2 linked regions of the Rubrivivax gelatinosus IL144 genome follow. Each later gene encodes a partner of the first gene's protein in a complex. Links are inferred from orthologs where the notes say so. Each region holds a gene or a part of one and is shown in the gene's direction. Other genes may lie near its edges. The genes, in order: RGE_RS11775 and RGE_RS19250.

Region 1 (10,289 bases):
ACGCAGCGCATCATCGGCCAGGTGCTGCCCGGGCTGGTGCCGGTGCGCCACGTCGTTCCGATGCTGTCGATCCGCACCGAGACCGACACCACCGCCGCCGGTGCCGCGGCCTTCGACGCGCGTGTGCGCCGCGAGCTGGAACTGGGCGAGGACGCGCCGCCGGTCGAGTACGCTGCCGAGCTGAAGTTCGACGGCCTGGCGATCAACCTGCGCTACGTAGCCGGCCTGCTGGTGCAGGCCGCCACCCGCGGCGACGGCGAGACCGGCGAGGACGTCACGCACAACATCCGCACGATCGGCCAGATCCCGCTGCGCCTGTTCGGCGAGGCGCCGCCGGTGCTGGAGGTCCGCGGCGAGGTCTACATGCGGCGCGACGACTTCGAGCGCCTGAATGAACGCCAGCGCGAGAAGGGCGCCAGGACCTTCATCAACCCGCGCAACACCGCCGCCGGCGCGGTGCGCCAGCTCGACAGCCGCTCGCTCGCCGACAAGCGCCTGAGCTTCTACGCCTACGGCCTGGGCGAAGTGCAGGGCTGGCAGCAGCCGGCGACGCACAGCGCGACGCTGGACGCGCTCGCCGCCTTCGGCCTGCCGGTCAACGGCGAACGCGCGGTGGTTCAGGGCGCCGACGGCCTCGTCGCCTTCCACCAGCGCATCGCCGCGGCGCGCGACCGGCTGCCGTTCGACATCGACGGCGTCGTCTACAAGGTCAACGACATCGCGCTGCAGAAGCGCCTGGGTTTCGTCACCCGCGAGCCGCGCTGGGCGGTGGCGCACAAGTACCCGGCGCAGGAGCAGATGACGCGGCTCAACGCCATCGAGATCCAGGTCGGCCGCACCGGCAAGCTGACGCCGGTGGCCAAGCTGGAGCCGGTGTTCGTCGGCGGCACGACGGTCAGCAACGCGACGCTGCACAACCTCTTCGAGCTGCGCCGCAAAGGCGTGCGCGTCGGCGACACCGTCGTCGTGCGCCGCGCCGGCGACGTGATTCCCGAAGTCGTCGGCCGCGTGCCCGGCGAACGCGCCGGCTATGTGCCCAACTTCCGCATGCCGCGCCAGTGCCCGGTCTGCGGCAGCGCCGTCGCGCGCGAGCGCGGCGGCATCGACCACCGCTGCAGCGGCGGCCTGTTCTGCGCCGCGCAGCGCAAGCAGGCGCTGCTGCACTTCGCCGGCCGGCGCGCGATGGACATCGAGGGCCTGGGCGACAAGCTCGTCGACCAGCTCGTCGACGCCGGCATCATCCGCACGCTGCCCGAGCTGTACACGCTGGGCGTGCTCAAGCTCTCGGCGCTGGACCGCATGGCCGACAAGAGCGCCGCCAACCTCGTCGCCGCGCTCGAGAAGAGCAAGCAGACGACGCTGGCGCGTTTCCTCTACGCGCTGGGCATCCGCCAGGTCGGCGAAGCCACCGCCAAGGACCTGGCGCGCCACTTCGGCAGCCTGGACCGCGTGATGGACGCCAGCGTCGAGCAGCTGCTGGAGGTGCGCGACGTCGGGCCCATCGTCGCGCAGAGCATCCGCACCTTCTTCGAGCAGCCGCACAACCGCGAGGTCGTCGAGCAGCTGCGGGCCGCCGGCATCCGCTGGGACGAGCACGAAGGCGCGGCGCTTGCCAACGTGGCGGCGCTGCCGCTGGCCGGCAAGACCCTGGTGCTGACCGGCACGCTGCCGACGCTGTCGCGCGAGCAGGCCAAGGAGATCATCGAGGCCGCCGGCGGCAAGGTCGCCGGCTCGGTGTCGAAGAAGACGCACTACGTCGTCGCCGGCGAGGAAGCCGGCAGCAAGCTGGAGAAGGCGCGTGAACTCGGCATCACCGTGCTCGACGAAGACGGGTTGAAGGCGCTGATCGAGGCGGCTGCGGCCGCCGCCAACGACGAGGCGGCCGCTGCCGCCGGGGAGTCCTGATGGCCGTGCACGAGATCCTGAAGATGGGCGATGCGCGCCTGCTGCGTGTCGCCCAACCGGTCGAAGCCTTCGACACGCCCGAGCTGCACGCGCTGGTGGCCGACATGATGGAAACCATGGCCGCCGCCAACGGCGCCGGCCTGGCGGCGCCGCAGATCGGCGTCGACCTGCAGCTCGTCGTCTTCGGCTTCGAGCGCAACGAGCGCTACCCGGAGGCGCCGGCGGTGCCGCTGACCGTGCTGTGCAACCCGGTGATCACGCCGCTGTCCGACGAGAAGGTCGACGGCTGGGAAGGCTGTCTGTCGGTGCCGGGGCTGCGCGGCGTCGTGCCGCGTTTCGCGCGCATCCGCTACACCGGCTTCGACGCCCAGGGCCGGGCGATCGAACGCGAAGCCGAGGGTTTCCACGCCCGCGTCGTGCAGCACGAGTGCGACCACCTGATCGGCCGGCTGTACCCGACGCGCATGGACGACCTGACGAAACTCGGCTTCACCAGCGTGCTCTTCCCCGAACTGGACCCCGCGTCCGACGACTGAAGCATGGGGTAACGGCGGGTTACGCAGCCCCAGGTCGGCGCCTTGCCCCTGTCGCGCGTTGGAGCCTCATGAACCCTGCTGAACGCCTCGTGCGCCGGCTCGTCGCCGGCCTGCTGACCGTCGCGGCACTCGCCGTCCCGCTGGGGGCGTCGGCCCAGGACGATCCTCCCGGACGCGTCGGCCGCATCGCCGCGTCGGAGGGGCGCATCTGGATCTACGACGACGCCCAGGGCGCCTGGATCGACGCCTCGACCAACCGCCCGCTGACCCGCGGCGACCGCATCTCCACCGACGGCGACGCCCGCGCGACGCTGCGCATCGGCTCGACGACGGTGCGCCTGGGCGGCAGCACCGAACTGGAAGTGCAGCGCCTGGACGACCAGCGGGTCTCGCTGCGCCTGCACAGCGGCGCCGTGGCGCTGCGCGTGCGTTCCAGCGAGGTCGCCGACGAGACCGAACTCGTCACCGACGAAGCCACGCTGCGCCCGCGCCGTGCCGGTTATTTCCGCGCCGACCGCGTCGACGACGTCACCTGGGCCAGCGCCTGGCGCGGCGAGCTGCGTGTCGACCCGCGCAACGACGAGGCTTTCACCGTCGACGACGGCCGCCGTGTCGAGGTCTGGAGCGAACGCGGCCGCGCGCAGCGCCGCTGGGACACGCCGCCCGACGACGAGTTCGCCGACTGGGCGCGCCGCGAGGACCGCGCAGACGAACGCAGCGCCGCCTACCGCTACGTCTCGCCCGAGATGACCGGGGCCGAGGACCTGGACCGTTACGGCAGCTGGGACCGCCACCCCGAATACGGCAACGTCTGGGTGCCGACGGCGGTGCCGGTCGGCTGGGCGCCGTACCGCTACGGCCACTGGGCCTGGATCGCGCCCTGGGGCTGGACCTGGGTCGACGACGCCCGCTGGGGCTTCGCGCCCTTCCACTACGGCCGCTGGGTGTACTGGGGCCGTCGCTGGGCCTGGTATCCGGGGGCCTACGTCGCCCGGCCGGTCTACGCGCCGGCGCTGGTGGCCTGGGTCGGCGGCTCGAACTTCAGTGTCGGCATCAACGTCGGCGGCCCGCCGGTCGGCTGGGTGCCGCTGGCGCCGCGCGAGGTCTTCGTGCCGTACTACCGCGTCACGCCGATCTACATCGACCGCGTGAACCACCGCCCGCACGGCCCGCGCCCGGTGCCGACCGGCCCGATCATGTACACCAACCAGGGCGTGCCCGGCGGCGTCACCGTCGTGCCGCGCGACGTGCTGGTGCGGCGCGAGCCGGTGGCGCGTGCCGTCGTCGACGTCAACGTCGGCCGCCGGCCGCTGCGCAGCGATGCGCCGGCCGCCTTGCCGCAGCCGCCGGCGCTCGACGGCGGCCACCGGCCGGCACCGCCGTCGCCGCGCTGGAGCAGCGACGACGGCCGCCGCGGTGCTCCGGCGATGGGCCGCCGCGACGACACCCGCACCGAGCGTCCGACCCCGCGTGCCGACGACGGCGATCGCCCGGGCACGGCCTTCGGCCGGCCGGTGCCGGTGCCTTCGAACCGCGCCGAGGACCGCCGGGACGATCGCCGCGATGATCGCCGTGAGGACCGGCGCGACGAACGCGCCACGCCGCGCCCGTCCACGCCAGCGCCGGTGCAGATGCCTGCGCGTTCGATGCCGCGCCGGGACAGCGGCGACAACGAGGATCGCCCGGACCGCCAGGCGACGCCCGACCGCCGCGGGGCCAACTGGACCAAGCGTCCGGACGAGGACCGCGTGTTGCGCACGACGCCTCCGCAGACCGTCGAACGCCGTGCGCCCGACCAGGGTGTCGAACGCCCGGGCCGCGAGCCCAGCGTGTTGCCGGTGGAGCCGCCGGCGCGCCATGCGATGCCGGAGCGGCCTGCGGAACGGCAGCAGGAGCGCCAGCCTGAACGCGTCCAGGAACGCCCGCAGATGGCGCCGCGCCAGCCCGAGCGGGCAGAGCGCCGCGACGACAAGCGCGACGAGCGCCGCAACCCGCGCCAGGACGAGCGCTGACGTCGAGCGCCGGGCTCAGCCCTCGCGCGTGAAATCGCGCTCGGGCCTTCGGCAGGCGCAGAACGCCTTCCGGCGTCCTGCGTCCAGGCTCAGCCCTCGCGCGTGAAATCGCGCTCGGGCCTTCGGCAGGCGCAGAACGCCTTCCGGCGTCCTGCGTCCGGGCTCAGCGCAGCAGCGGCTTGAGCACCGGCCAGACGTTGTCGAGCATCGTCGGCTGGGCCTGCGCGGTCGGGTGGATGCGGTCGGCCTGGAACAGCGTCTCGGCCTCGGGCACGTCGGCGACGCCGCGCAGCAAAAAGGGCACGAGCGCCGCGCCGCTTTCGCGCGCGACCTTGGCGAACGAGGCCGAGAAGTCCTCGGCGTAGCGCCGGCCGTAGTTCGGCGGCACTTCCATGCCGACGACGACGACCTTGGCGCCGGCCTCGCGCGCGCTGCGCGCCATCGTCGCCAGGTTGTCGCGCGTGTTGGCGATGGGCAGGCCGCGCAGCGCGTCGTTGCCGCCGAGTTCCAGGATCACCAGCCCGGGCTTGTGCTGCTTGAGCAGCGCCGGCAGCCGCGTGCGCCCGCCGGAGGTCGTCTCGCCGCTGATGCTGGCGTTGACGAGTTTCCAGCCCGGCGCCTGGTCGCCCAGGCGCTTGTCCAGCAGCGAGACCCAGCCGCTGCCGCGCGCCAGGCCGTACTCGGCCGACAGGCTGTCGCCGAGCACGAGCAAGGTGCGCGCGTCGGCCGCTGCCGCCGGGCCCGCGAACGCCGGGGTGACGGCGAGCGCGCTAGCATGCGCCAGCCATTGCCGGCGGGTCCACCGCATCCGAATGTCAGATCCGATCATCTCCGTCCAACGCATCTCGAAGCAGGTCGCCGATTCGACCGGCACGCTGACGATTCTCCACGACATCGATTTCGCGCTCTTTCCGAAGGAGACCGTGGCCATCGTCGGTGCCTCGGGCTCGGGCAAGAGCACGCTGCTGGCCATCCTGGCCGGCCTGGACACACCCACGGCGGGCACGGTGACGCTGGCCGGCACCGACCTGTTCGCGCTCGACGAAGACGCCCGCGCCGCGCTGCGTGCGCGCCAGGTCGGCTTCGTCTTCCAGAACTTCCAGCTGCTGGGCCATCTGACGGCGCTGGAGAACGTGATGCTGCCGCTGGAGCTGATGGGCCGGCGCGACGCACGCGCCGCGGCTGCCGAGATGCTGGCGCGTGTCGGCCTCGGCGAGCGCCTGGCGCACTACCCGAAGCTGCTGTCCGGCGGCGAGCAGCAGCGTGTCGCGCTGGCGCGCGCCTTCGTCGTGCGCCCGGCGGTGCTGCTGGCCGACGAGCCCACCGGCAGCTTGGACTTCGCCACCGGCGCCAAGGTGATGGAGCTGATGTTCGAACTCAACCGCGAAGCCGGCACGACGCTGGTGCTCGTCACCCACGACCCGCAGATCGCCGCCCGCTGCGAGCGCCAGCTGCGCATCGACGCCGGGCGGGTGGCGGAGGCGGCGGCGGCCTGATCAGACCCCGGCGCGCTCCAGCCGCGCCTTGAGCGCCAGGCGGATCGTCTGCGCGCTGTCTTCCAGATGGGCGCGGGTCTCGGCGTCGCGGCGGGCCGGGTGGGCCTTGGCGTGGTCCAGGCGCACCAGCAGCGTCTGCGCCTGGCTGCGCAGCAGCGCGCGGGCGTCGGCGCGGGCCGAGGGCTGCAGCAGCGCGGCGGCCAGGCGGTTGGCGTGGTCGCGCTGCAGCTCCCGGCGTGCCGGCGGGATCGCCGCGCCGGCGCCGAGTTCGCTCCAGACCTCGCGAGTGAGCCGGCCGTACAGCTCGGCCAGCCCGAAAGCGTCTTCCGGGTGGTCGACCTTGGCCGCGGCGTCCAGCACGCGCCCGGCCAGCGCATCGCCTGACAGCGTGGCCAGCACGCTGCGCTGCAGCTCCAGCAGACGCTGCGGCAGCGCGAAGTCGGTCGGCGTGCCGGATTCGCCGCGCTCCAGGTAGTCGGGGGCCAGACGGCGCTGCAGCGCCGGGCTCAGCGCCAGGCCGTCGGCGCCCAGCACGTCGCGCATCAGCAGGTCCAGCGCCTGGCGCTGGGTCTGCGCCGGCAGCGGCTGCAGCGGGTCGCGGCCGCTGCCGGGGTAGTCGCGCAGCGTGCGCACGCCGCCGATCTGGCGCAGCAGCAGCTGCGTCGCGCGGCCGACGTCGTTGAGCGCGAAGGCGATCGAGCGCCGCAGCACCGAGTAGTCCTCGTCGGGCGCCAGCGTGCGTGTCTCCTGGCGGCGGAACAGGTCGCGGGCGATCTCCAGCCGCTTGGCGGCGAAGGCGACGGGGTCGGCGCCGAGGTCGAAGACCGCGACCTCGGGGTCCAGGCCGAGCGCGTTGTCTTCGTCGGTGGCGAAGGCGAGCTGCGGGTCGCGGCTGCGGGCGGCGATCTTCTGCAGCTCGGCCGCCTCGTGCTCGGCGGCGATCGGCTTGTAGGCGTACTCGATCGCCCAGTAGTCGTAAGGCCCCAGCGTGGTCTGGAACGGTGTGCCCAGCGGCGCCCCCGGGCGCGGCAGGTTGATGGCGTTGTATTCCATCACCGAGCCGGTCGTGCCGTGATCGCGCGTGAACTCGGGGTCGGCGAGCTGGGCCTCGGTGTAGATGCGCGAGGCGCGGAAGTTGTGGCGCAGGCCCAGCGCGTGGCCGACCTCGTGCATCACGGTGTTGCGCAGGTAGTCCTGCACGTAGCGCCGGGTGCGCGGGTCGTCGGCGGGCAGGTCGTCGCGCGCGGCGAGCACGTCCAGGCCGTAGGCCAGCTGGGCGGCCGCCTCGTCAGCGAAGCTGCAGGCGGCGGGGCCGTCGGCCGCGGCCGCTGCACCGGCGGTGCCGGCCAGCACCTGGGTGCGCTCGACACGCTTCAGCCGCGTGACCAGGGCTTCGACGCCGATGTCGGCGTCGAGGATCTCGCCGCTGCGCGGGTCGACCTGCGACGGGCCGATCGCGGCGAAGCCGGGGTCGGGGCTGGTCATCCAGCGCACCGAGGCGCGACCGGCGTCCAGCGTGTCGAAGTCGGCGTCGTCGGCCTGCTGGCGCACGACGATGGCGTCGCGGAAGCCGATGCGCTCGAAAGCCTTATTCCATTCGAGGATCCCGTCGCGCACGGTGTCGCGCCAGGCCAGCGGCACGTTGCGGTCGATCCAGAAGGTGATCGGCTTGACCGGCTCGGACAGCGCCGCGGCGGGGTCGCGTTTTTCCAGCCGCCAGCGGTTGATCCAGCGCTGGCGCGGCGAGCTGCCGAGCTCGCCGGCGACGTCGAAGCTCTGCGTCGTGAAGCTGCCGATGCGCGGGTCGGCGCGGCGCGCGTGCATCGGTTCGGCCGGCAGCGGCGCCAGCGAATAGTGCAGGCCGACGAGCAGGCTGCGCGCGTCGGGCACGTAACGCGGCAGCGAGGGCCCGCCCGGGGCCGCCGGGGCCAGCGTCGCGGCGTAGAAATGGTTCGTCGTCTCGATGACGGTGGCGTCGGCCGAGTTGCGCACCGCGGCGATCGTCGTGTTGCGCGGGTCCAGCAGATAAGGCTGGCGGAAGGCACGCTGCAGCGACATGCCCACGCCCAGCATGTCGCCGAGGAAGAGCGCGTTGGCCTCGACCAGCACGGCGCCGCTCTGCGGCTGCGGCTGGCTGACCACCGGCGCACTGGCCAGCAGACTGGAAGCGAACGAGGCCGCCGCGGCCCGCGCCTCGGGCGAGCCGGGCGCGGTAGCCGGGTAGACGTTGCGCGCCTGCAGCCGCACCTGCTGGTACTGGCGCACGAACTCCACGAGCTGCGGCCCGCCGGCGCCGGAAACCGGGTGCGCCATCAGCCCGCCGAGCACGCCGGCTTCGGCGATGCCCGAAGCGAACTTCGGCGACAGCAGGAAGGGTCGGCCCCAGGCGGCCGGCGCGAGTTCGATCCAGACCTTGTCCTCGCGCTGCCACAGCGGCAGCGGCCCGTCGATGCGGCGCGCGTCCTTCACGACCGCGGCGAAGGCTGGCAAGTTGGGGTCGGGCGGCGCCACGCGGGCCGCCGGGACGGCCTCGGCGGGCTTGTCGGCCGCGGCGGCGGGCGCCGCCGGACGCGTGGCGCAGGCCGCGAGCAGCGCGGCAGCGGCCAGCGGCAGCAGCGGACGGAGGAGGCGGGGCAGGGCAGGCACGGCGAAATTGTCGAAGCCGTGCGGCGGCGAGTCCCCGCGATAAGGAGCACGATTGCCCCTCTGCTGCTTCATTGCCCGCCATGTCGCCACACGTCACTCCGCTGCGTTGGGGCCTCGTCGGCCCCGGCACGATCGCCCGTCGCTTCGCCGATGCGCTGACCGTGGTGCCGGGCGCGCGCCTGACGGCGGTGTATGGCGGCCGCCCGAGCCATGCCGAGGCCTTCGCCGCGCACTGGCCGGCCACCGTGCACCATGAGCTGGCGGCGCTGCTGGCCGACCCGCAGGTCGACGCGGTCTACGTCGCCACGCCGCACAGCGCGCACGCCGAGGCCATCGCCGCGGCGCTGGACGCCGGCAAGCCGGTGCTCTGCGAAAAACCGCTGGTGGCCACCGCGGCCCAGGCGCGCGCCGTCGTCGCCCTTGCCGGCGAGCGCCGTGTGTTCCTGATGGAGGCGCTGTGGTCGCGTTTCCTGCCGTCCTGGCAGCAGCTGCGCGCCTGGATCGAAGCCGGCGAGATCGGCACCGTGCACACGGTGCAGGGCACGTTCTGCCTGCGGCTGCCCTTCGACCCGGCCTCGCGGCTGTTCGCGCCGGCGCTGGCCGGCGGCGCGCTGCTGGACATCGGCGTCTACGCGCTGTCGCTGGCGCAGTGGGTGATACAGGCCCAGGGCAGCGGCGAGCCCGAGGGCTTCGACGTCGCCGGGAGGCTGGCGCCGACTGGCGTCGACCTGCACCTCGCGACGCAGCTGCGCTGGGCCGGCGGCGCGGTGGCGCAGTTCGTCATCGGCTTCGACGGCGCGGCCGACAACGCCTGCCGCATCCACGGCCAGCGCGGCACGATCACGCTGCAGCCCAACTTCTGGGAGTGCACGCGCGTCACGCTGCAGCGCCGCGGCGAGCCCGAGCAGACGCTCGAGCTGCCGTTCCGCCACAACGGCTTCGAGTACCAGATCGAGGCGGCGACGGCCTGCATCGCCGCCGGCCAGATGGAGAACGCCGCGATGCCGCTGGCGCAGACGCTGGCGGTGGCCGAACTGAGCGACGCGATGCGCCAGCGCCTGGGCGTGCGCTACCCGTTCGAGTGATTCAGTCGATGGTCTGGCGGTAGCGCAGCATCGCCACGCCGCCGGCGGCCAGCGCGAAAGCGGCGATCGCCGCCGCTTCGGGCCACAGGTCGGCAAAGCCGCTGCCTTTCAGCATCACGGCGCGCACGATGCGCAGGAAGTGGGTCAGCGGCAGCACTTCGCCGATCGTCTGCGCCCAGCCCGGCATGCCGCGGAACGGGAACATGAAGCCCGACAGCAGGATGTTCGGCAGGAAATAGAACATCGTCATCTGCATGGACTGCATCTGCGAGCGCGCGATGGTGCTGAAGGTGAAGCCCACCGACAGCGTGGCGACGATGAACAGCAGCACCATCGCCGACAGCAGCACGAAGCTGCCGGCCATCGGCACGTGGAACAGCACGCGCGCCGCGGCGAAGACCAGCAGCACCTGGCCGTAGCCGATGATCACGTAGGGCAGGATCTTGCCGGCCATCATCTCCACCGGCCGCACCGGGGTGGCCAGCAGGTTCTCCAGCGTGCCGCGCTCGCGTTCGCGGGTCATCGCCATCGAGGTCATCATCACCAGCGTCATCGTCAGGATGACGCCCATCAGCCCCGGCACGACGTTGAACGCGGTGATGCCCTCGG
Region 2 (10,680 bases), 1.7 Mb from region 1 along the record:
GCCCAGCCGCGTCTTGCCGATCAGCAGTGCCACGCCGGCCAGCACCAGGCCTGCGAAGACGACGATCGCGAGGCGGTTGTAGGGCAGCACCAGGTTGGGCAGCAGCTGCACGCCGCCCGACAGCCAGGCCGGGTTCTCGACGCCGACGTTCTGCGCGCCGAACAGCGAGCGCACCGTCTGCATCAGGATCAGGCTGATGCCCCAGGTGGCCAGCAGCGTCTCCAGCGGCCGGCCGTAGAGGAAGCGGATGACGCTGCGCTCCAGCACCGCGCCGACCAGCGCGCTGGCGAGAAAGGCCACCGGGATCGCCGCGACGACGTACCAGTCGAAGGCGCCCGGCAGCCAGGCGCGGAACAGGCCCTGCACGACGTAGGTGGCGTAGGCGCCGATCATGATCAGCTCGCCGTGGGCCATGTTGATGACGCCCATCAGCCCGTAGGTGATGGCCAGGCCGAGTGCGGCCAGCAGCAGGATCGAGCCCAGGCTGATGCCGGTGAAGACGACGCCCAGGCGTTCGCCCCAGGCCAGGCGCGATTCGACGCGGTCCAGCGAGGCGACGAGCGCGCCCTTCACGCCGGCGTCTGTCTCGGCCTGCAGGCGTTCGAGCAGCAGCGACTTGGTCGCCGGCTCGGGGCTGTCGGCCAGCAGCTGCGCGGCCGCCAGGCGCTTGGCCGGGTCTGCGGCGGTGATCAGCGCGCTGGCCTTGAGCATCGCCAGGCGCGACTTCAGCGCCGCGTCGGGCTCGGCGGCCTCGGCTTTCTCCAGCAGCGGCAAACGGCTCTCGTCGACGCCGTCCTTCAGCGCCTCGATGGCCGCGGCGCGTTCGGCGCGGTCCTTCGAGAACAGGCGCAGGCCGGCCAGCGCGGCTTCGAGCTCGCGGCGCATGCGGTTGTTGTTGACCACGTCCTCGGCGTCGTCGGGCAGCGCGACGACCTGGGCCGTGCCGGCCAGGCGCGTCTCGCTGCCGTCGAAGACGTAGGCCTTGCCGCCGGCCACCTTGACGGCGTCGTCGAGCAAGGCCTGCACGAAGGGCGCGAGCGCCGGGTCGCCGGCGGCGACGGCCTCGGCGAGCGCCGCGATGCGCTCGTCGCCGTCGCCCGCGGCGATGCGCGCCGCCTGCTCGGGCGTCAGCGCGTGGCCGGCCAGCGGCAGCAGCAGCGCAAGGCAGAGAAGAAGTCGTTGGAGCACGGCAGGCCCGGAAGGAGTGTGCGGACGCGGGCGGCGCGAGCCGCCCGCGCGTCAGGAGCGGTCGTCAGGGCTTGGCGACCACGACCGGTTCATCCTTCTTGCCCTTGTTCTCGGGGATGTACGGGCTCCACGGCTGCGCCTTCACCGGCCCCGGCGTCTTCCACACCACGTTGAACTGGCCGTCGGCCTTCACCTCGCCGATGAACACGCTCTTGTGCAGGTGGTGGTTCTTCTCGTCCATCTTGGACACGATGCCGCTGGGTGCCTTGAAGGTCTGGCCGGCCATCGCCGCGATCACCTTGTCGGTGTCGGTGCTCTTGGCCTTCTCCACCGCCTGCACCCACATGTTGAAGCCGATGTAGCTGGCTTCCATCGGGTCGTTGGTCAGCGGCTTGTCCTTGTGGCCGGGGATGTTCTTGGCCTTGGCGTAGGCCGACCACTTCTTGATGAACTCGGCGTTGGTCGGGTTCTTGATCGACATGAAGTAGTTCCACGCCGCCAGGTGGCCCACCAGCGGCTTGGTGTCGACGCCGCGCAGCTCCTCTTCACCGACCGAGAACGCGACGACCGGCACGTCGGTCGCCTTCAGGCCCTGGTTGCCCAGTTCCTTGTAGAACGGCACGTTGGAGTCGCCGTTGATCGTCGAGACCACCGCGGTCTTCTTGCCTTCGGCGGCGAACTTCTTGATCTTGGCGATGATCGACTGGTAGTCGGAGTGCCCGAACGGCGTGTACTCCTCCAGGATGTCGGCGTCGGCCACGCCCTTGCTGTGCAGGAAGGCGCGCAGGATCTTGTTCGTCGTGCGCGGGTAGACGTAGTCGGTGCCCAGCAGCACGAAACGTTTGGCGCCGCCGCCGTCCTTGCTCATCAGGTACTCGACGGCCGGAATCGCCTGCTGGTTGGGCGCGGCGCCGGTGTAGAAGACGTTCTTGCTCAGCTCCTCGCCTTCGTACTGCACCGGGTAGAAGAGCAGGCCGTTGAGTTCCTCGACGACCGGCAGCACGCTCTTGCGCGAGACGCTGGTCCAGCAGCCGAAGATCACCGAGACCTTGTCCTTGCTGATCAGCTGGCGCGTCTTCTCGGCGAACAGCGGCCAGTTCGAGGCCGGGTCGACGACCACCGGCTCGAGCTTCTTGCCGAGCACGCCGCCCTTGGCGTTGACCTCGTCGATGGCCATCAGGATGGTGTCCTTCAACACCGTCTCGGAGATCGCCATCGTGCCCGACAGCGAGTGCAGCACGCCGACCTTGATGGTGTCGGCGGCGTGGGCGGAGCCGATGCCGAACGCGGCGAAGGCGGCGGCGGTGACGGTTTGCAGGACGAAGCTGCGGCGGTTGGCAGTAGCCATGTGGTGGACCCCTCCAGGTGGCCGGACGGCCGGTTGAACTGGAGGGCAGTGTCGGGAGCAGGGCCGTGCCGGCCAATACGACAGATGTCGTAGGCGGCGGCGTACAGTCGCGCCCCAACGCAAAACCGAGAGAGCCCCATGACCCTGCCCACCCTGCTGCGCGCGATGCCCAAAGCCGAGCTGCACGTGCACATCGAAGGCACCCTGGAGCCCGAGCTGATCTTCCGCCTGGCCGAGCGCAACGGCGTCGTGCTGCCCTACGCCAGCGTCGAGGCGCTGCGTGCGGCCTATGCCTTCAGCGACCTGCAGAGCTTCCTGGACATCTATTACGCCGGCGCCAGCGTGCTGCTGAAGGAAGCCGACTTCTTCGAGATGGCCTGGGCCTACTTCGAGCGCGCCGCGGCCGACGGCGTCGTGCACGCCGAACTGTTCTTCGACCCGCAGACGCACACTGCGCGCGGCGTGGCGATGGAGACGGTCATCACCGGCCTGCACCGCGCCTGCCAGCGCGCGCATGCCGAGCTGGGCATCAGCGCCTCGCTGATCCTGTGTTTCCTGCGCCACCTCAGCGAAGAAGACGCTTTCGCGACGCTGGAAGCGGCGCTGCCCTACCGGCACCTGTTCATCGGCGTCGGCCTGGACAGCAGCGAGCGCGGCCACCCGCCGGAGAAGTTCGCGCGCGTGTTCGCGCGCTGCCGCGAACTCGGCCTGCACCTCGTCGCCCACGCTGGCGAAGAAGGCCCGGCCGAATACGTCGAGACGGCGCTGGACCTGCTGAAGGTCGAGCGTGTGGACCACGGCGTGCGCAGCCTGGACAAGCCGGCGCTGGTCGCGCGCCTGGCCGCCGAACGCGTGCCGCTGACGGTCTGCCCGCTGTCCAACGTCAAACTCTGCGTCTACTCCGACATGGCGGCGCACCGCCTGCCCGAGCTGCTGGCCGCGGGTGTCTGCGTCACCGTCAACAGCGACGACCCGGCGTACTTCGGCGGCTATCTGCTGGACAACTACCGCGCCGTCTTCGACGCCCACCCGGCGCTGGGCCGCGACGCCGCCTATGCGCTGGCGGCCAACAGCCTGGAGGCGAGCTTCGTGCCGGCCGAGCAGAAGGCGCGCTGGAAGCGCGATCTGGACGCGGTGTTCGCCGCCGCCTGATCAGGCCGCGGCACGGCCGCGCTCGTCGCGGCGCAGCAGCACGACGACCAGCGTCAGGAAGCCGCCGACCAGCGCGATGCCCAGCGCGCCGACCGCCCAGGCCGTCCAGACGATGAGCGGCGCGGCGCCGCCGAGCAGGCCCAGCGTGCTCTGCGCCAGGTCCAGCAGTGCGTGCATCAACGCCTGCCAGCCGGGGAACCAGCGGTCGATGACCTCCGCGTAGGGCACGCGGTCGACCAGTTCGCCCAGGTCGCCGACCCAGGCGCTGTCGGCCGCCAGCAGCGTGTGCAGGCCCCAGGCGCCGAGCGACCAGAGGGCCAGCAGCAGCGCGGCGATGATCCAGATGGCGGTCAGCATGGGCGCGACGATAGCCGCGCCGCCGAAGCCGCAATCCGTGCGGGCCTTAAGCCGCCAGCGCCTCGGCCAGCCGTGCCGCCTGCGGGCCGAAAGCGTAGGCGTCCATGCCCAGGTCGCCGTAGGTCAGGCTGGCGTGCACGCGCCGCGCGACCGGCGCCTCGCCGGCGGCACCGGCGGCGACGAAGAAGGGCAGCAGGTGCTCGTCGCTCGGGTGCATCAGCCCCGCGTGCGGCGCCTCGCTGCGCCAGGCCAGCAGCGCCGGCCAGTCGGCCGCCGCGCCGCGCTCGGCGAACCAGTCGCGGAAGGCCGTGCTCTCCGGCGTCGCCGGCGCGTCGACCTGGCCGGCGCCCAGCGCGGCGAAGACCCGGCGCAGGTTGTGCGTGATGCTGCCGCTGGCCAGCACCAGCACGCCCTCGGCGGCCAGCGGCGCCAGCGCGCGGCCGAGCGCGAACAGCTGCGCCGGCGTCCAGCCCGGCGGCCAGGCCAGCGGCAGCACCGGCACGTCGACCGCCGGATAGACGTGCAGCAGCGGCGTCCAGACGCCGTGGTCCAGGCCGCCGCCTTCGTGGCGCTGCACGGGGATGCCGGCCTCGGCCAGCAGGGCCTGGACGCGGGTGGCGAGCTCGGGCGCGCCCGGCGCGTCGTAGCGCAGCCGGTACAGCGCCTCGGGGAAACCGCCGAAGTCGTGGATCGTCTCGTGGCGCGCGCCGGCCACCAGCACCGGTTCGCGCGTCAGGCTGTGCGCCGAGATCGCGAGGATGGCGCGCGGCCGGCCGAAGGCGGCGTCGAGCGCCGGGCCCAGGCGGCGGAAGAACTCGCCGGCGGCGCCCGGTTCGAGCGCGGTCATCGGCGAGCCGTGGGACAGGAAGAGCGGGGGCAGCGGGTTCATGGCCTCATTTCAGCAGCCCGTGCGGCGGTCCGGGTTCAGCCCGGTTGCATGCGCCGTTCAAGGGCTTTCGGGTACCGTGCGGGCATGCATGCCTCGACTCCCGCGCTCGCGTGGCGCCAGACGCTGCGCGACTTCCGCGCCGGCGAGCTGCGCCTGCTGTTCTTCGCCGTGATGCTGGCCGTGGCCGCGCTGACGGCCGTGGGCTTCTTCGCCGACCGGCTCAACGCCGGCCTCGCGCGCGACGCGCGCCAGCTGCTGGGCGGCGACGCGCTGGTCAGCAGCGACCGGCCGACGCCGCCGGAACTCGTGCAGCTGGCCGCCCGCGCCGGCCTGCGCAGCGCCACCAGCGTCTCGTTCCCGAGCATGGCGCGTGCGCCCGACGATCTCGGCGGCGCCAGCCGGCTGGTCGCCGTCAAGGCGGTCAGCGACGGCTACCCGCTGCGCGGCGCGCTGCAACTGAAGGCGCTGCAGGGCGAGGGTGTCGAGACGGTGGCCGGCGGCCCGCGCGCCGGCACGGTGTGGGTCGACGCCGCGGTGCTCGACGCCTTGCAGCTCGCGCCCGGCCAGCCGCTGCAGCTGGGCGACGCGACGCTCACCATCGCGCGCGTGATCGCCGTCGAACCCGACCGCGGCACCGGCTTCACCAGCTTCTCGCCGCGCGTGATGCTGCACGAGACCGACCTGCCGGCCACCGGCCTCGTCCAGCCGGCCAGCCGGCTGAACTACCGTTTCGCGGTCGCCGCGCCCCAAGGCCGAGAGGCCGCGCTGCGCCAGTTCGTGCAGCAGGCCGAAGAGCGCATCCACGCCGTGCCGCTGCGCGGCGTGCGCCTGGAGTCGCTGCAGAGCGGCCGGCCGGAGATGCGCCAGACGCTGGACCGCGCGGAGAAGTTCCTGAACCTCGTCGCCCTGCTGGCGGCGCTGCTGGCCGCGGTGGCGGTGGCGATCGCGGCACGCGACTTCGCCGCCCGCCATCTGGACGACTGCGCGATGCTGCGTGTGCTCGGCCTGGCGCAGCGCCGCATCGCCGGCGCCTACGCGCTGGAGTTCGCGGCGCTGGGGCTGGCCGCCAGCGCGGCCGGCGTCGCCGCCGGCTGGGCGGTGCACCACGTCTTCGTCTTCCTGCTCGCCGGGCTGGTCAACACGACGCTGCCGGCGCCGTCGCTGTGGCCGGCGGCTTTCGGCGTCGGTGTCGGCATGACGCTGCTGCTGGGCTTCGGCCTGCCGCCGGTGCTGCAGCTGGCGCGTGTGCCGCCGCTGCGCGTGATCCGGCGCGACGTCGGCAGCCTGAAGCCCGCCTCGCTGCTGGTGCTGGCCGCCGGCGCCGGCGGCTTCGCGGCGCTGCTGCTGGCCGTGGCCTCCGACCCCAAGCTCGGGCTGATCGCGGTCGGCGGCTTCGCCGCGGCGATCGCCGTCTTCGCCCTGCTGTCCTGGCTGGCGGTGGCGCTGCTGCGCCGCGCCGTGCCCGAGGCCGGGGCGCCGCGCTGGCTGGTGCTGGCGACGCGCCAGCTCACCGCCCGCCCGGCTTTCGCCGTGCTGCAGGTCTCGGCGCTGGCCGTCGGCCTGCTGGCGCTGGTGCTGCTGGTGCTGCTGCGCACCGACCTCGTCGCCAGCTGGCGCAGCGCGACGCCGCCGGACGCGCCCAACCGCTTCGTCATCAACGTGCAGCCCGACCAGGCCGAGGCCTTCCGCCAGACGCTGGCCGACGCCGGCGTCACGCGCTACGACTGGTACCCGATGATCCGCGGCCGGCTGGTGGCGATCAACGGCCGCGCCGTCAGTCCCGACGACTTCAGCGAGGACCGCGCGGCGCGCCTGGTCGACCGCGAGTTCAACCTCAGCCACGCCGAGCAGCGCCCGGAGCACAACGAGATCGTCGCCGGCCGCTGGACGCCGGGCGAAGCCGGCGCGGTGTCGGTCGAGGAGGGCATCGCCCAGACCCTGGGGCTGAAGCTCGGCGACACGCTGCGTTTCGACGTCGCCGGCGTGTTGCAGGAGGCGCGCATCACCAGCCTGCGCAAGGTCGACTGGGGCTCGATGCGGGTGAACTTCTTCGTCGTCTTCCCGGTCGCCGAGCTGCCCGAGCTGCCGGCGAGCTACATCGGCGCCTTCCGCGCGCCGCCGAAGCCGGGTTTCGACAACGCGCTGGCACGCGCCTACCCCAACGTCACGGCGATCGACGTCTCGGCCTCGATCGCCCAGGTGCAGGGCGTGCTCGACCAGGTGATCCGGGCGGTGGAGTTCCTGTTCGGCTTCACGCTGGTGGCCGGGCTGGTGGTGCTGTTCGCCGCGGTGTCGGCGACACGCGAGTCGCGCTCGCGCGAGTTCGCGGTGATGCGCGCGATGGGCGCCGGCAGCCGTTTGCTGGCCCAGGTGCAGCGAGCCGAGCTGCTTGGCGTCGGCGCGCTGGCCGGGCTGCTGGCCTCGCTGGCGGCGATGGCCGTCGGCTGGGCGCTGGCGCGCTACGCCTTCGAGTTCGACTGGCGGCCCTCGCCCTTCGTGCCGCTGGCCGGCGCGGCGGCCGGTGCGGCGCTGGCGCTGGCCGCCGGCTGGTGGGGCCTGCGCGACGTGCTGCGCCGCCCGGTCGTCGAGACGCTGCGCCGCGCGACGGTGCAGTGACGCGGCCTCAGCCGGCGTCGAGCACGCGGTCGACGGCCTCGAGCAGCCGGCCCTGCTCCAGCGGCTTGGTCAGGTAGTCGGCGAAGCCGGCGGCGCGCGCCGCGGCGATGCGCTCGGGCATCGCGTCGGCGCTGACGGCGACGACCGGGATGGCCTCGGTCTCGGACCGCGCGCGCAGCCGGCGCAGCAGCTCGAAGCCGTCGGCGTCGGGCAGCTGGATGTCCAGCAGCACCAGCGCCGGCCGCGCCGCGACGGCCAGCGCCAGGCCCGAGGCGGCGTCGTCGGCCAGCAGCAGCTCGATCTCCGGCCGGCGCGCCAGCATCGCTTCCATCAGCATCTGGTTGACGCTGTTGTCCTCGACGTAGAGCACGGTGCGCCGCGCCGGCGCGGCACCGGCCTCGGCCGTCGTGCGTTCCAGGCTGACCCAGAAGCAACTGCCCAGGCCGGGCGCGCTGTCCAGACCGATGCGGCCGTGCATCGCCTCGACCAGCCACTTGGCCAGCGCCAGGCCGACGCCGGCGCCGCCGCCGGCGGCCCGCCCGCCGTCCAGGCGCTCGAAGGCCTTGAAGATGCGGCGCTGGTCGGCGACGGCGATGCCGGGGCCGTCGTCGCGCACTTCCAGCCGCAGGCGCTCGCCGTCGTCGCGCCATTCGACGCTGACGCTGCCGCCGCGGTGGTTGTACTGGACCGCGTTGGCCAGCAGCCCGGCCAGCACCTGGCGCAGCCGCGCCGCGTCGGCCAGCACGCGCCCCGGCGGCGGCGTGGCCGGCGGCTGCAGCGTGATGCCGCGTTCTTCGGCCAGGCCCTGGACGAGCCGGCAGGCCTCGGCCACCGCGGCCGCGGCGTCCACCGCCTCCAGCCGCACGCTGAGCGTGCCGCCGTCGATGCCGGCCAGGTCCAGCACCTGGTCGATCAGCGACAGCAGGTGGCGGCCGCCGCGCAGCACCTGCTGCACGCGCTCGTGCTGGGCCGGCGACAGCGGCTCGGCGGGGTCGGACTCCAGCAGCTGGCCGAAACCCAGCACCGCGTTCAGCGGCGTGCGCAGTTCGTGCGACATGCGCGACAGGAAGTCGCTCTTGGCGCGGTTGGCGCGCTCGGCGTCGTCGCGCGCGGCGATCAGCGCGGCCTCGGCGGCCTTGCGCGCGGTGATGTCCCAGCCGTAGCGGATCCAGCCCTCGAGGCGGCCGTCGGGCGTGGTGCGCGGCACGCCGGTCTCGGCGATCCAGCCCCAGCGGCCGTCGGCGCGGCGCAGCCGGTACTCGACCGCGAAGCTCTGCGCCGTCGTGCGCGCCGTCTGCAGCGCGGCGCCGGCGGCGGCGACGTCGTCGGCGTGCAGGCGCGCCGGCCAGGGCTCGGCCAGCGCCTGTCCGGCGCCGCAGCCGGTGAAAGCCAGCCAGCGCTGGTTGATCCAGGTCGGGCGGCCGTCGGCGTCGCAGACGACGACCAGCGCCGGCGCCGCGTCGGCCAGCGAGCGAAAGCGCGACTCGCTCTCGCGCAGCACCTGCTCGGCGCGCAGCGCGTCGGTGACGTCGGTGAAGGTGCGCACCACCGGCCCGCCGCGGCTGCGGAAGGTCTCGATGCGCATCGTGCGGCCGTCGGCGGCGGTGCGCTGGTAGCTCGCCGGCAGCAGGTCGATGCGGCCCTGCAGCGCGGCTTGGATGTGCTCGCGCGCGTCGGGGTCGAGCTCGCCCGGCGCCGGGCCGACGCGGCCGTGATCGATCTGCCAGCGCACGAACTCGCCGAGCGTCGCCCGTCTGCGCAGCAGGTCCTCGGGTACGCCGGTCAGCTCGACGAGGCGGCGGTTCCAGGCCGCCGTACGGCCTTGTTCGTCCAGCGTCAGCACGCCTTGCGGCAGGCTCTCCAGCGTCGCTTCCAGCAGGCGCGACTTTTCTTCGAGCAGCCGGCTGGTGCGCTGCTGCAGCTCGGTGGCGCGGCGCAGCTCGCCGATGTCCGAGAACAGGCCGATGGCGCCGATCTTGCGGCCTTCGGCGTCGCAGATCGGCGTGCCCTGGTTCATGCACCACAGCGGCGAGCCGTCGGCGCGGCGCAGCCGGATCTCGTACAGGCTGGCTTCGCCGGCGTTGCGGCGGCGCATCTGCTCGCGCAGCACGGCCGCCTGGTCCTCGTCGACGTACTCCCAGACCGAGCGCCCGATCAGTGCACCTCGTTGGACGCCGAGCATGCGGCACATCGCCGGGTTGGCGTCGGTGGTGCGCAGCTCGTTGTCGACGAACCAGAAGCCCTGGGTGGTGTTGTCCAGCAGCAGCGCCAGCATGCGCTGCTTCTCGGCCAGCGCCGCCTCGGCGGCGCGGCGTTCGCTGATGTCGAGCGCGACGGCAACGAAACCGCCGTCGGGCGTGGCGTTGCGGCGCAGCTCGATCGTGCGGCCGTCGGCCAGCGTGCGCACGCTGCTCGCGTGGCCGCCGGCGCGCAGCAGCGACATCCAGTGCTCGACCAGCGTCTGCTGGTTGCCGCCGCCCAGGCGCCCGGCGCGGGCCTGGGCCTCCAGCAGCTCGCGCACCGGCGTGCCGGGGTGCACCAGCGACGGGTCCAGCCGCGTCACCTCGGCGAAGCGCAGGTTCATCGTGCGCACGCGCAGGTCCGCGTCGACGACCAGCAGGCCCTCGTCGACGTGGTCGAAGATCAGCCGCAGCAGCGCCTCGCTCTCCTGGGCCGCGGCCAGGCTGCGCTGTTCGTCGCGCCGCGCCGCGGCCAATGCCAGGCGCTGGCGCCAGTTGCGCTCGGCGGCGACGACGCCGTACAGCCCCAGCAGCGTGGCCACCGCCAGGCCCAGCATCACCGCCGGGGCCGGCGGCAGGTCCTCGATGACGATGCGCGCGGCCACCGGCAGCGCCGTCGGCAGCGCGAAGAGGGCGCCGGTCAGGCGGTCGAAGTGCCCCAGCACCATCGCCGCGGTCGACAGCGCGGCGGCGGCGATCGTCAGCACCGTCAGGCCGTGGTGCACGTCGGACATCGGCAGCAGCGCCGCGCTGCCCCAGAGCACGCCGCTGGCGAAGATGCCGGCGCGAAAGCGCGCGAGCCAGCGCTCGGGCTCGGCGGCGCCGGCCTGGGCGCGGTAGCGCTGCAGCGTCCACAGCCGCAGCACGAGCAGCAGCGCCAGCGCGCCGCA

Evidence for each region.
Region 2: the proteins of RGE_RS11775 (region 1) and RGE_RS19250 are in contact, whole or in part, in a cryo-EM structure (PDB 9GE8), measured with the Escherichia coli proteins. The link is inferred for Rubrivivax gelatinosus IL144 from one-to-one orthologs.

The regions. Positions count from the first base shown.
Region 1 is NC_017075.1:2,541,886-2,552,174, forward strand. Bases 4,344-7,107 are described here. They hold RGE_RS11775 (ABC transporter ATP-binding protein), read left to right. Parts: upstream 4,344-5,265; coding sequence 5,266-5,949; downstream 5,950-7,107. Other genes in these bases: RGE_RS11765 (DUF6600 domain-containing protein), read left to right, coding at 4,344-4,453; RGE_RS11770 (arylesterase), read right to left, coding at 4,617-5,261; RGE_RS11780 (zinc-dependent metalloprotease), read right to left, coding at 5,950-7,107. In the rest of the region: NAD-dependent DNA ligase LigA, read left to right, coding at 1-1,905; def (peptide deformylase), read left to right, coding at 1,905-2,441; more of RGE_RS11765, read left to right, coding at 2,510-4,343; more of RGE_RS11780, read right to left, coding at 7,108-8,595; RGE_RS11785 (Gfo/Idh/MocA family protein), read left to right, coding at 8,676-9,680; RGE_RS11790 (ABC transporter permease), read right to left, coding at 9,682-10,289.
Region 2 is NC_017075.1:4,234,256-4,244,935, reverse strand. Bases 4,630-7,784 are described here. They hold RGE_RS19250 (ABC transporter permease), read left to right. Parts: upstream 4,630-5,018; coding sequence 5,019-7,550; downstream 7,551-7,784. Other genes in these bases: RGE_RS19245 (PAS-domain containing protein), read right to left, coding at 7,558-7,784; RGE_RS19255 (dioxygenase family protein), read right to left, coding at 4,630-4,934. In the rest of the region: urea ABC transporter permease subunit UrtB, read right to left, coding at 1-1,188; urtA (urea ABC transporter substrate-binding protein), read right to left, coding at 1,253-2,536; RGE_RS19265 (adenosine deaminase), read left to right, coding at 2,675-3,688; RGE_RS19260 (hypothetical protein), read right to left, coding at 3,689-4,045; more of RGE_RS19255, read right to left, coding at 4,092-4,629; more of RGE_RS19245, read right to left, coding at 7,785-10,680.